Regions from separate parts of the Sinorhizobium sp. BJ1 genome, predicted to be linked through region 4. Evidence: riboswitches for the same ligand, from Rfam matches in the RefSeq annotation. Region 4 holds a riboswitch; each other region holds the start of a gene.
The links. Region 4 has a riboswitch for cobalamin ahead of bluB (5,6-dimethylbenzimidazole synthase). Riboswitches for the same ligand answer to the same signal wherever they lie in the genome.
Positions count from the first base shown of each region.

Region 1: another riboswitch for cobalamin. It lies ahead of CO676_RS05490 (aromatic ring-hydroxylating dioxygenase subunit alpha); the one in region 4 lies ahead of bluB (5,6-dimethylbenzimidazole synthase).
Region 2: another riboswitch for cobalamin. It lies ahead of cobU (bifunctional adenosylcobinamide kinase/adenosylcobinamide-phosphate guanylyltransferase); the one in region 4 lies ahead of bluB (5,6-dimethylbenzimidazole synthase).
Region 3: another riboswitch for cobalamin. It lies ahead of CO676_RS35235 (ABC transporter substrate-binding protein); the one in region 4 lies ahead of bluB (5,6-dimethylbenzimidazole synthase).

Region 1 is NZ_NWTH01000003.1:431,589-434,790, reverse strand. It holds gene CO676_RS05505 (L-threonylcarbamoyladenylate synthase) at 1-573, opposite strand, end outside; gene CO676_RS05500 (DUF6656 family protein) at 653-1,252, opposite strand; cobalamin riboswitch at 1,560-1,762, shown strand; gene CO676_RS05490 (aromatic ring-hydroxylating dioxygenase subunit alpha) at 1,866-3,110, shown strand; gene CO676_RS05485 (hybrid-cluster NAD(P)-dependent oxidoreductase) at 3,113-3,202, shown strand, end outside.
Region 2 is NZ_NWTH01000005.1:138,594-141,795, forward strand. It holds gene CO676_RS09135 (FecR domain-containing protein) at 1-858, opposite strand, end outside; cobalamin riboswitch at 1,098-1,493, shown strand; gene cobU (bifunctional adenosylcobinamide kinase/adenosylcobinamide-phosphate guanylyltransferase) at 1,628-2,155, shown strand; gene cobW (cobalamin biosynthesis protein CobW) at 2,159-3,202, shown strand, end outside.
Region 3 is NZ_NWTH01000010.1:51,846-55,047, reverse strand. It holds gene CO676_RS15950 (iron ABC transporter permease) at 1-1,006, opposite strand, end outside; gene CO676_RS35235 (ABC transporter substrate-binding protein) at 1,003-1,965, opposite strand; cobalamin riboswitch at 2,226-2,458, opposite strand; partial or broken gene CO676_RS15940 (ribonucleotide-diphosphate reductase subunit beta) at 2,507-2,805, opposite strand; gene CO676_RS15935 (hypothetical protein) at 3,017-3,202, shown strand, end outside.
Region 4 is NZ_NWTH01000005.1:252,520-255,721, forward strand. It holds gene CO676_RS09685 (TolB family protein) at 1-669, shown strand, start outside; partial or broken gene CO676_RS09690 (SDR family oxidoreductase) at 717-1,532, shown strand; cobalamin riboswitch at 1,645-1,856, shown strand; gene bluB (5,6-dimethylbenzimidazole synthase) at 1,900-2,655, shown strand; gene CO676_RS09700 (DUF2865 domain-containing protein) at 2,609-3,202, opposite strand, start outside.

The sequences.
Region 1 (3,202 bases), on a different contig from region 4:
CCGGAGGCTGCCGTCCTCGACCTTGATGATCGTCGATTCGAGGCCGATCTCTGCAGGACCCGCATCCAGGATCAGTTTCAGCTTCGGCCCGAGGTCGACCTCAACATGCGTTGCGCTGGTCGGACTGATCCTGCCCGACGTATTGGCGCTCGGGGCCGCCAGCGGCCGGCCAAAGTGTCCAATCACCCGCCGGGAGAAACCCTCGGGCATGCGGATACCGAGCGTGTCGAGCCCGGCGGAGGCCAGCGCATGCACGCCGCTTTCGGGTCGCTGCGGCAGGATCAGCGTCAGAGGTCCGGGCCAGAAGGCTTCCGCGAGGCGCCGGGAGATTTGATCGAACGCCACATGCGCTTCGGCCATTGCCATGTCGGAGACATGGCAGATCAGCGGATTGAAGCGCGGCCGGCCCTTCATCTCGTAGATGCGGCTGATCGCATCGGCATTGGTCGCATCCGCAGCAAGCCCGTAGACGGTTTCCGTCGGGATCGCGACCGGTTCGCCTTCTGAAAGCACGGCGCAGGCCTTTTCGATCGCTCGATCCGGTTCGTTGCGCGTATCGATGATTTCGGCCATGGCGGTTCCGATCCTTTCCGTCGCTTCCTTAACGGAGGAGGAGGGAAAACAGAACGACTTTCTTCGCCGACGGGCGGGATCAGAGGCTCCGAATAACCCGCCGCAAAGCCTCGTCGCGTGCGCCGAGCATCAGGACGTTCTTGAGCGCCACTTTCGGGTCCTGCGTCCGGAAGATCAGCCCATTGCCGCGAACGTTGCGATTGATGGCCATTTGCCCAAGTTCGGAGTCCGGCGCGATGGCGACGGCGAAATACATGCGTGAATAGCTGGTTTGTATCCGTTCGAAGAAATGCGTCTCGTCCCCGAGGTCGGAGAAGAAGTTGGCGAAGTAGAAAGCCCAGGTGATTTCGCGCGATTGGTTGAGCTTCGCCTTAGCGGCTGTCACATGGCAATAGCCGAGGTGGGGGCTATCGGCGAGCGTCCGGTGGAAGATCATCTTCGGGAACTGGATGAAGGCGTGAAAGCCGTTGATCCGCTTGTGAGTCGTCTCTCCCGCCGCCTGCAATTTCTGGCCGGTTCTCTCGGCCACCTCTTCATGGGTCATGTAGCGGCGCTGCTCGGGCATCCACGGGCGGCGCCGGTCAATGCGGCCGGTGCGCAGGAACTCCGTGTGGCCCGCCGTTTTCGGCGTCGGCGCCTGCGCTTTGCCGGAGGCGTCGTAGTATCTGAGCTTTGCCATCGACCTCTGTGTCACCTAATCCGTCAAACGGATTGATCCGTCAGTGAACGCTAAATCACTATGGTTAACAGAGTATTTCGGGCGCCACACTGGCTGCTCCGCATCGCCTGTATGTCGCAAAATGGCCAGTTGTCTTCGCGGCGGGGATGGCGCGGTTAAGAAAAGCTTCAGCTGCTGAAATAGACATCTATCATCTTGTTTATTATAGAAAATGTGACGGACGTCTCCATGCGGCCGCGCGAAAATCTCTGTCGTCTTTCCGGAATGGAATGTCGCACACCGGCAATTGCCGAGCCGGGCTGCGCGCTTAGATTGGGATGCTCAAGGTGCCGCCTCTAAGAGGGGGCGGAGAATTGGGAAGCCGGTCAAATCCCGGCGCTGCCCCCGCAACGGTGGTGGAGTGAAAGCCACGGCAGAGAGCCACTGGACAGGTCGTCCGGGAAGGTGCCGGGCTGGTCCTTCGGGGACGACTCCAGAGCCCGGAAACCAGCCTTGGAGCGAAACGACCGTAACAGGTTGCGGCGGGCAGCCGGATCGGAGCTATGGCGTACGGCAAATCACCGGCGCGGTTCCTGTCCTGCCTGTCCGAAACAGGGCTAACGAGGACATGGGCATGGACACTCAGAATGAAATGCTGCGCAAGCTGAAGACCCGCCGCGAGGGCTACAGCCTCGACCGGGCCTTCTACATCGACCCGGACTATTACCGACAGGACCTGGAGCATATCTGGTACAAGGACTGGCTCTTCGTCGGCCACGACTGCGAAATCCCGCGGCCTGGCAACTATTTCACCCTGCAGGTCGGCGACTATCCGATTGTCATCGTGCGCGATCGCCAGGGGGCAGTGCGGGCGCTGCATAATTCCTGTCGCCACCGCGGCTCGCGCGTTTGCACGCAGCACAAGGGCTCCTCGGCCAAGCTGGTTTGTCCCTATCATCAATGGACCTACGAACTGGACGGCAGGCTTCTCTTCGCCCGGCAGATGCCGGAGGATTTCGATCCCGCCCAGCACAGTCTGAAGCCGGTGCATTGTGAAACGGTCGGCGGCTATATCTTCGTCAGTCTCGCCGAGCAGCCGATGGATTTCCAGCCGTTCCGCGACACGGTCGCCGGCTATCTCGCACCGCATCGCCTCGGCGAAACCAAGGTCGCCTATGAGAGCACCATCGTCGAGAAGGGCAACTGGAAGCTCGTCTGGGAAAACAATCGCGAGTGCTACCATTGCGCCGCCAATCACCCGGAACTCTGCCGCACCTATCCGGAGGCTCCGACAGTGACCGGCGTCCAGGGCGCCATGGACGACCCCGAAATCGGTGCCCATTGGGAAAGATGCGAAGCGGCGGGACTGCCGAGCGCCTTCAGGATCGGACCGACCGGCCAGTTCCGCATGACGAGAATGCCGCTGATCAACAGGGCCGAGAGCTATACGATGTCCGGCGAGAAGGCCGTCCGCAAAGAGCTTTCCGCCGGCGTCAGCGCCAAGGGCATCGGCACGCTGCTTCTCTTCCACTATCCGACGACCTGGAACCACATCCTCGGAGACCACGCGATCACCTTCCGCGTGCTGCCGCTCGGGCCGGAACTGACGCAGGTAACCACCAAATGGCTCGTCAACAAGGATGCGGTCGAGGGGGTCGACTATACGCTCGAGGACCTCACCCATGTCTGGACGGAGACCAACGATCAGGACCGGCAGATCGTCGAGGAAAACGCTTTCGGCATCCGCTCGCCGGCCTATGAGCCGGGTCCCTATTCGGCCGAACACGAGGGCGGCGTGATGCAGTTCGTCGACTGGTACTCGCGCTTCATGGTGGATCGCCTCCAGGGCAAGTCCTCTCCTTTGTCGCGGGTGGCCTGACCATGGAAATGGCCCGTTCCTTTCATCATTTCGACGAGCTTCATCCCTGGATCGACCGCCAGCACCTGCTTGAATGCACCTCCGTGGTCGCC
Region 2 (3,202 bases), 110 kb from region 4:
GCTGGGCTTGTCCGGTTTGCTGGGTTTGTCTGGTTTGCTAGGCTTATCTGGTTTGCTGGGCTTATCTGGTTTGCTGGGCTTGTCGGGCTTGCTGGGTTTATCTGGTTTGGGCGGCTTCTCGATAGGGGGAGCCGTTTTGGTTGGCGGCGCGGCACGGGGGGGTGGCGGATCAGGACGGATTTGGATCGCCGCTGAGAGGCCGCAGCCGGTGCCGCTCCATCCGGGCGAGAGCTGCTGCTTGCCGGAGAGGAACGGCAGCGCCTGTTGATTGCCGAGTGTCCTGAGGGTGCTCCGATCGACCCGCCTTGTACGTGTCATGTCGCCATTCGGGCGGGCGACGACACAGTCGCAGCGCCGTGTCAGCTGTTGGCAGCCTCCTCGGCCGCAAAATTCGGCAGCGCCGCTCAAGAGGACCACCGCGGTCGTGCCGTCGCCGCCGACGTAAAAGTCGAAGACGGTGCCTCGAACGCCTATCGTTCCGGCCGGCGTCAGGATCTCATAGGCCGCGTGTTTCGAGTTGCCGCTGATCCAGCGAAATGTTCCCTTCGCCGCCGCAACGGTTAGCTTCTGCACCGATTTCGAGTCGTCGAAGACGAACCTGTCAATGACGACCGACGAGCCGGCACCCACGGCGAGCTTGCTTCCATCTCGGAACACGAACTGGCCGAGTCCCGATCTGGATGTTCGAATCCGCTCGTCCCGATGGACCGGGTCCCTGACGACCAGCGGTCCGCGCGCCCCGCTCACCTGGGTCTGGATGCGGATCGCCTGGCCGATTGGTTCGGCGGCCTTGCTTGGCATAGAGCCGTAAAGCGCGACGCTTAGCGCGACAAATGCGGCACGACGCAGATATGCCATCGCACCCCCCACCAAGGCTGTACTGAGAAACTCAGTGCCATGGACATGATCGAAAAACCTGTGCGAAACATGTATCCCGCGTCAGGTTCGAGATGCGCGTTTTACCATGCGGTGGGGAAGGGTGTCTGCCTACCCGTTTGGAGTATGAGGATCGGATACGGTCGGCGACGCGGCCGCGCTGCCGCAATTCGCCGGCCTCGCGTCGCAGCCGGTCGATTGACTTTGCCGCCTGCGCTTCATAATTAACGACGATGGATGGTTCCCCCGCACCGAAGCGGCGCGGGGGAGTAAATGGGAATGTGACGGGCGGACCCACACCGGGCGCCCTTATCGCAGCCGACCCCGCGACTGTAGAACGGTCAGGGTTCGCCATTGGGCATGCCGCTCCTCTTCCGATGAACCTGCACGGGGCAGTTTTCGCGGGATCGGAGGGCGCGCCGGAAAAGCCACTGGCGTGGTATCGTGAGCAGCTGGGCTGGACGCCTCTTCTTCTACGAATCGTCCGCCTTCACGAGCCAGCAAACGCCGGGAAGGCGAGGCGGACCCGTTCGGGCCCAGCATCGCTGCGCGCACCTGCGCAGTGCTTGCCCGTGACGCCGAGAGCCAGGAGACCTGCCGTCCATCAGGGCATTTCGCCCGGGGGAGTTCTCCCCAACGCCAGCACGGAGGTTGTCGTGGCTTACACATTGTCTTCTGCGCGTGCTGGTCACGCAGCCGCTTCCTATGGCCGTCCTAGCCCCACAGGTTTCATCGCGCGAGGCCGGGTCGGATGACAATCTCGAACGCCGGCCCAGTCCTCGTGCTCGGCGGCGCGCGCTCCGGAAAATCCAGTTTCGCTGAAAAGCTCGTCGAAGCCTCGGGGCTCCCGATGCATTATGTCGCGACCGGCCGCGCCTATGACGAGGAAATGCGCGACCGCATCGCTCACCACCAGGCCGCGCGGCAGGGCAAGGGCTGGACGACGCATGAGGAGCCGATCGATGTTTCCGGACTGCTTCGCCGCCTGGATGCTCCGGGGTGCGCCATCCTTGTCGACTGCCTCACGCTTTGGGTGACAAACCTGATGATGGAGGGGCGCGACATGGCAGCCGAATTCGCGGATCTTGCCGCCTTGCTTCCGGCGGCACGGGCGCGGCTTGTCTTCGTTTCGAATGAGGTCGGTCTCGGCATCGTTCCGGAGAACCGCATGGCGCGCGACTTTCGCGATCATGCCGGCCGCCTCCATCAGATCGTCGCGGAGAAATCCGCCGAAGTTTATTTCGTCGCGGCTGGGTTGCCGCTGAAAATGAAGGGTTGATTCATGACACTCGCGAAGGCCCAACCGGGCAAGATCCCCGCCACCGTCATCACCGGCTTCCTCGGTGCCGGCAAGACGACGATGATTCGCAATCTGCTGCAGAATGCCGACGGCAAGCGGATCGCCCTGATCATCAATGAGTTCGGCGATCTCGGCGTCGACGGCGACGTGCTGAAAGGCTGCGGAGCGGAAGCCTGCTCGGAAGAGGACATTATCGAACTCACCAACGGCTGCATTTGCTGCACCGTCGCCGACGACTTCATACCGACAATGACGAAATTGCTCGAGCGCGAGAACCGCCCCGACCATATCGTTATCGAGACCTCTGGTCTGGCCCTGCCGCAGCCGCTGGTCGCCGCCTTCAACTGGCCGGACATCCGCAGCGAAGTGACGGTCGATGGCGTCGTCACCGTCGTCGACAGCGCCGCCGTTGCCGCGGGCCGTTTTGCCGACGATCACGACAAGGTCGACGCACTGCGCGTCAATGACGACAACCTTGACCACGAGAGCCCGCTCGAAGAGCTCTTCGAGGACCAACTGACCGCCGCCGACCTCATTGTTCTCAACAAGACCGATCTTATCGATGCCGCCGGCCTGAAGTCCGTACGCGAAGAGGTTGCCTCGCGTATCAGTCGCAAGCCGACGATGATCGAGGCAAGGAACGGCGAGGTGGCGGCCGCGATCCTGCTCGGCCTCGGGGTCGGCACGGAAGGCGAGATCGCCAACCGCAAATCGCATCACGAGATGGAGCATGAGGCCGGCGAGGAGCACGACCACGACGAGTTCGACAGCTTTGTTGTTGAGCTCGGAGCGATCGCCGATCCAGCTGTCTTCGTCGACCGTCTCAAGGGGGTTATTGCCAAGCACGACGTGCTGCGGCTCAAAGGCTTCGCCGATGTACCCGGCAAGCCGATGCGTCTCCTGATCCAGGCGGTCGGCACCCGCGTCGATCAATATTACGACCGCGCCTGGGCACCCGGCGAGACGCGCGGCACGCGCCTCGTCGTCATCGGCCTGCACGACATGGACGAGACCGCGGTGCGCGCG
Region 3 (3,202 bases), on a different contig from region 4:
TGAGGATGACGGCAAAGGCCGGTGCGCCGACGAGCGCCGTGACGACGCCGATCGGCAGCACCTGCCCCGGAATGATGACGCGCGACACGATGTCGGCGGCGATCATGAACACCGCCCCGATCAAGGCGGCGGCGGGAAGCAGCAATCCGTGCCGGACGCCGACGATCATCCGGGACACGTGCGGGATGACGAGGCCGACGAAACCGATCGACCCGACGATGCTGACCATGGCCGCCGTCATCATCGCCGATGCGCCAATCAGGACGACATAGACCCGGCGCACCGGGATGCCGAGCGAGGCGGCGGACTCGGATCCGAAGGTGAAGGCGTCGAGCGCCCGCGCGTGCCACAGGCAGACAATGAGGCCGACCACCGCGACAGGAACGGCGAGCCAGACATCCGGCCAGCGCACGCCGGAAAGATTGCCGAGCAGCCAGAACATGATTGCGCGCGCCTGTTCCGCATTGGCGGCCTTGGTAACGATGAGCGACGTGAGCGCGTTGAAGAGCTGCGAGCCGGCGACGCCGGCCAGAATGATCGCGCCATGGCCCCTGCCGGCACGCATCGCCAGAAGGCTGACGAGCCCGAAGGCGAGAATGGCTCCTGCGAACGCTCCGACCGGCAGCGTCAGCAGGCCGGCGCCGATGCCGAGAACGGCGACGCCGACCGCACCGGTCGATGCACCCGCCGAGATACCGAGAATGTAGGGGTCGGCCAGCGGATTGCGCAGCAGCGACTGCAGCACGACGCCGGAGACCGCCAGCGCCGAACCGCAGCAGGCGGCCACGATGGCGCGGCTCACCCGGTAGTTCCAGATGATGCCCTCGTCGAGCGCATCGAGGCCGTATCCGGCATCCCACAATCGGTTGGCGACAGTCTTGGCGACGACGCCCATGGGAATGGCCGTCTCGCCGATCGCCGCGCCCAGCCAGAGCGCGACCAGTAGCACGACGAGCGCCAGCAGGCTGGCGCTCGTCCGCGACAAGGATGGCGCGATGCCTATCACTTGTTCAGGCCGGATTTCTCGACGGCATCGGCCAGCACCTCGATGCCTTCGATGGTCCGGATCGTCGGGTTCATCGCCTGGGCGTCCATCTCGACGACGTGGCCCTCTTTCACCGCAGGCATCAGGCTGGTTACCGGGTCCGACTCCAGGAACTTGTGCTTGACGGCGACGTCGTCGGCGGGGAAGCGACGGCGCTCCATCTTTCCCGCGACGACGAGCGTCGGGCCGGACTTGGCGATGGTTTCCCAGCCGACGGTCGGCCATTCCTCTTCGCTGTCGATGACATTGTCGATGCCGAGCGCCCGCATGATATAGCCCGGCGCGCCGTTCTTGCCGGCGACGTAGGGATCGATGTCGAGCTCGGCGCTCGAGAACCAGAACACCGCGGAGAGCTTGCCGTTCGCCGACGCGATCTTCTTCTTCGCCGCATCCTCACGCGCCCTCAACTCGGCGACCAGCTTCTCGCCGCGCTCCTGGACGTTGAAGATCTGGGCGAGTTCGGTGATTTCCTGATAGATGAGGTCCATCGTGAAGACCGTGTGGCGAACGCCATCGCCGCCGCCGCTATTGTCCTTGCCGACGCAATCGGCAGGCGACGTGTAGACCGGAATGCCGAGTTCTTCGAACTGCTCGGGCTTGGCGACGATGCCTTCGCGCCCGACATGCCACTGGAACTGCGCCGTCACGACATCCGGCTTCTTGGCGACGACGCCTTCGAAACTCGGGTCGTTGTCGGCCAGCCGCTCGACGTTTGCATTCGCGTCCTCATAACCCTTGATGACCGGACCGATCCAGACGGCGGTACCCACCATCCGATCCTGAAGGCCGAGCAGGTACAGGATCTCCGTGCTGCTTTGGCCGATCGAGACGGCGCGTTCGGGCGCCTTCGGGAAGGTGACCGGGCGGCCGCAATTGGTAAGCGTCAGCGGATAGCTGGTTTCGGCGGCCTGGGCCTCCATGCCGATGGCCGCCAGAAGAACGGCAGCAGCCCACAGGATGCCGCGATTAGATTTCGCAAAGATGCTTTTCATAAGTCTATTCCCCGGATTCGATGAAGCGGCCGCACGGAATGCGGCCGTTCGTGGCGCGGACGGACGGAGTCAGACCGCCTGCCGACAGCGCGACGGCGTCGAGGAACGGGGAAGACCGCAGGCTAAAAGGCGCAGATCGGCGCGAGGAGAGGTCATGCTGTGTCCTGTTCCGGGCATCCCCGCCCGCATTGGAGTGAACGCATGACGGCAGGTCTCCTGGCTCGCGGATATCTGCCGTCCACCTGCCTTCCCACGATCGAGCTCGCAGTGGCATGACGCTTTCGCGTCACTAGGATGGGCGGCAATCCGCTTACAGTTGCGGGGGCAGCCACGGTCTTGGTCCCTCTTGGGTCGTCCGCACCGTGTTCCCTATTAATCCCCTTCGCTTCATCGTAGGGGAACCGTCACTGGCTTCATTAAATAGTTGATCTCAGCTGGTCAAGGCCGGTTCTATCGCCATGCCGGAGCGTCAAAAATCCCAGTCCTCGTCCTCCGTCGCGACCGCCTTGCCTATGACATAGGACGACCAGCCGCGAAGAAGTCATGGTTTTCGTCGGCGGCCGGCGAGAGCGCCGACAGGATCGCGGGGTTTGCAGGCTTCCGGCGGGAACAGCGCCTCGTAGCCAAGCTTCATCAGCGCCTTGTTGGCGTTGTAGTGCAGGAATTTATTGACGTCTCGGTGAGGCCGACGCCGTCGTAGACCGCTTCGGTATATTTCACCTCGTTGTCGTAGAGCCCGAGCAGCAGGTCGAAAGCGAAGTACTTGATGTTGGTAAGCACCGCCTCCTCGTGCGGCGTCACCGGATAGGCCATCAGCTTCACGCGCCGACACCGTTCTGGATCGTGCCGAGCAGCGTCAGGCCGGTGAAGCGAGACGCCGCGATTGCTCCCGACGGCAGCAAGCAAAAACGTCTTCCTGCAACAGACGCCACAATCAAGTATAATCCTTGAGCAATCACGGAGACAGGAGGAGGGACAGATGTCCGTCGACGCAGGACCGCGAACAGTGGGCGCCGAATATGCGATCGAGTATCTGCAGGAGCATCCGGAAGCCGGCCTCTGCTGCGAGGATCGGCGCTGCTGGATCACGCCGAATGCAAACGAGACCGACCGGCAGGCCCTGCTTCTCGAGGCGATCGAGGCCGAGCGGCTCAAGGACGATCCT
Region 4 (3,202 bases):
GCCGACCCTACCGAGATCGACACGGGCTTTGCCCGCCACTGCAACAATGATCACGGCATCTCGCCGGACGGCAGAATGCTTGCGATCAGCGACAAGACCGAATTCGGCAAGTCGGCGATCTATCTGCTGCCGGTCGCGGGCGGCACGCCGCGGCTCGTCACGCGCAACCTGCCGTCCTACTGGCACGGCTGGTCCCCGGACGGGCGGACCGTGGCCTATTGCGGCATCCGCGACCAAGTCTTCGACATCTACACGATCTCGGTCGATGGCGGCGAGGAGCGGCGGCTGACGCATGGCGAGGGCCGCAACGACGGACCGGACTGGTCGCCGGACGGCGCGTGGATCTATTTCAACTCGAGCCGCACCGGCCGCATGCAGATCTGGCGGATCAGGCCGGACGGCAGCGATGTCCAGCGCGTTACCGACAGCTCCTATGGCGACTGGTTCCCGCATCCGTCGCCAGACGGCAAGCATCTGCTGGTGCTTTCCTATGATGGCCAGGTCTTCGACCACCCCCGCGACCTCGATGTGCGGCTTCGGCTGATGGATCCGGAAGGCGGCAATGCGCGCGTCCTGTTCGAGCTCTTCGGCGGGCAGGGGACAATCAATGTTCCGAACTGGTCGCCCTCGGGCGAGGCTTTCGCCTTCGTGCGGTATTGGCCCGCGTGAGCCAACGGCGAGCCGACGGTTCGCTCTCAGATCTATGGGAGGAATTCATGGGAAAAGACTACGCCCGGCTGGACGGCAAGGTCGCCGTCGTGACCGGCGGCACGCAGGGGCTCGGCGCCACGATTGCGGGACTGTTCGCTGAACGGGGCGCTGCGGGCATCGTCATCTGCGGGCGCCATGCGGCGAAGGGCGAGGCAAAGGCGACCGAGATCGGTGAGGCGACCGGCGCGAAGGTCGTTTATGTCCAGGCGGACCTGGAGCGCGTGGAGGACGCCCGGGCGGTCGTTGCGGCCTGGGATCGTGAATTTGGCCGAGTCGATGGGCTCGTCAATGCCGCCGCAATCACCGACCGCGGCACGATCCTCGATACGCGGAACTCTTCGATCGCATGTTTTCGATAGACGTGCGTGCTCCCTCCTTCCTGATGCAGGAGACGGTGAAGGTGATGCGGTGTGAGAAGACCGAAGGCACGATCGTCAATATCGGTTCGATGTCGGCGAAGGCGGGCCAGCCTTTCATCGCCGCCTATTGCGCATCCAAGGGTGCTCTGGAGGCGCTGACGAAGAACACCGCCTATGCGCTGCTGCGCAACCGCATCCGCGTCAACGGCCTCAACATCGGCTGGATGGCATCGGAAGGCGAAGACCGCATCCAACGGGAATATCACGGCGCTCCCGAGGACTGGCTGGAGAAGGCGGCGGCAAGCCAGCCTTTCGGGCGGCTCGTCGATCCCGCCGAGGTCGCGCGCGTGCGCCTATCTCTCCTCCGACGAGTCCGGTCTGATGACCGGCTCGGTGATCTGCTTCGACCAGTCAATCTGGGGTGCGTATGACGGATCGCCGCATCCGACAGCGCCGCTTTGAGTCGCTCTCGGCCTGCTGCATGTAGAAACATGCAGCAATCCAAAGCTCTACTGCGATCTTGTGCGTCTGATAAGACGCACGTGCTGTAGTCTTGCCTTTCGCCTGCGCCTGTGCCCATATGCGGCCGTCAGGTGCCCGCTGAGGCGGGAGAATCGGGAAGCCGGTTGAATTCCGGCACGTGCCCAACGCTGTGATGGGGACGGCTGCGCCAAAACAGCTTTGAACGTTTTCAGAGCTTTGCCACTGGGTCTTGATGCGATCCGGGAAGGCGGCCCAGTCGAGTGATCCGTAGTCAGAAGACCGGCCTGACAAGATAGACCGGCCCCGCATGGACGGCGGGAGGTTGTGCATTGTTGGGGATCGAACGATGCTGCCTGACCCGAACGACTGCCTTACGGCGGCCGGTGCCTTTTCACCGGACGAGCGTGCCGCCGTCTATCGCGCCATCGAGACGCGCCGCGACGTACGCGACGAGTTCCTGCCTGAACCGCTGCCCGAGCCTCTGATTTCCCGCTTGCTCGATGCGGCGCATCGCGCCCCGTCCGTCGGCTTCATGCAGCCGTGGAACTTCGTGCTCGTGCGCCGGAGCGAGACGCGGGAGAAAGTCTGGCAGGCATTCCGGCGCGCCAATGAGGAAGCCGCCGGCATGTTTTCAGGCGAGGCGCAGGCGAAATATCGCTCACTCAAGCTCGAGGGCATACGCAAGGCGCCGCTCAGCATTTGCGTGACCTGCGATCGCACGCGCGGCGGCGCCGTCGTGCTCGGGCGCACGCATAATTCGCAAATGGACGTCTACTCGACGGTCTGCGCGGTCCAGAACCTTTGGCTCGCAGCGCGGGCCGAGGGGGTCGGCGTCGGTTGGGTCAGCATTTTCCACGAGGACGAGATCAAGGCGATCCTCGGCATGCCCGAACACATCGAAATCGTCGCCTGGCTGTGCCTCGGTTTTGTCGACCGACTCTACCAGCAACCGGAACTAGCGGTGAAGGGCTGGCGGCAACGGGTACCGCTCGAGGACCTGATCTTCGAGGAAAGATGGGGCCTTCGCGACGGCGGGAAGCGGTTTGTCGACCAGGTCATTCATTCTGCAGCGGCTGATAGCGCGGCCCCCGAGGGTTCTTGAGATCGATCGCGCTCTCTTGCTGCGGCAGAAAGGCGGGGCCGACGACGCGGACCTTGCTGGTCGTGGGGTCGTAGGGGCGCTCTTCCACAGGCTTTGCTGCCGGCGATCCGGACGCCGGCAAAGCCGTGCCCTTGATCGTCACGACGGAGGGGCTGACCACCGAAAGCTTCGTTCCTGACGCGGAATTGTTGCTGCTCTTACCCGTTGCGACCTTGGGTATCTGGCAGCCGCAGATACCGGGCGCACCGACCCCGCGGGTACGATAGGCGAAGGCGTTGGGGAGTTCCGTGTACGGCCTGCCCGTCGACGCGGAAATCATCTGCTCGCTCTCCTCGGTGGCCAGCACGTGATAGTAGAGTTCCGTGTCGGCTGCCGGGCATCGTGCCCGGCAAAGCTCGGTATCGCGTCCGAAGTCGGCCGGTGTCGCGTTCGACGAAATCGGGAAAAATGCGCCGTCGCAAGTACGCACGCACATGGTCCTGAGGCCGCCTGCAGCGCCGTCCTCCATGAATGTGAAGTCGTCCGCTGGACCGTCGAACAGCAACGG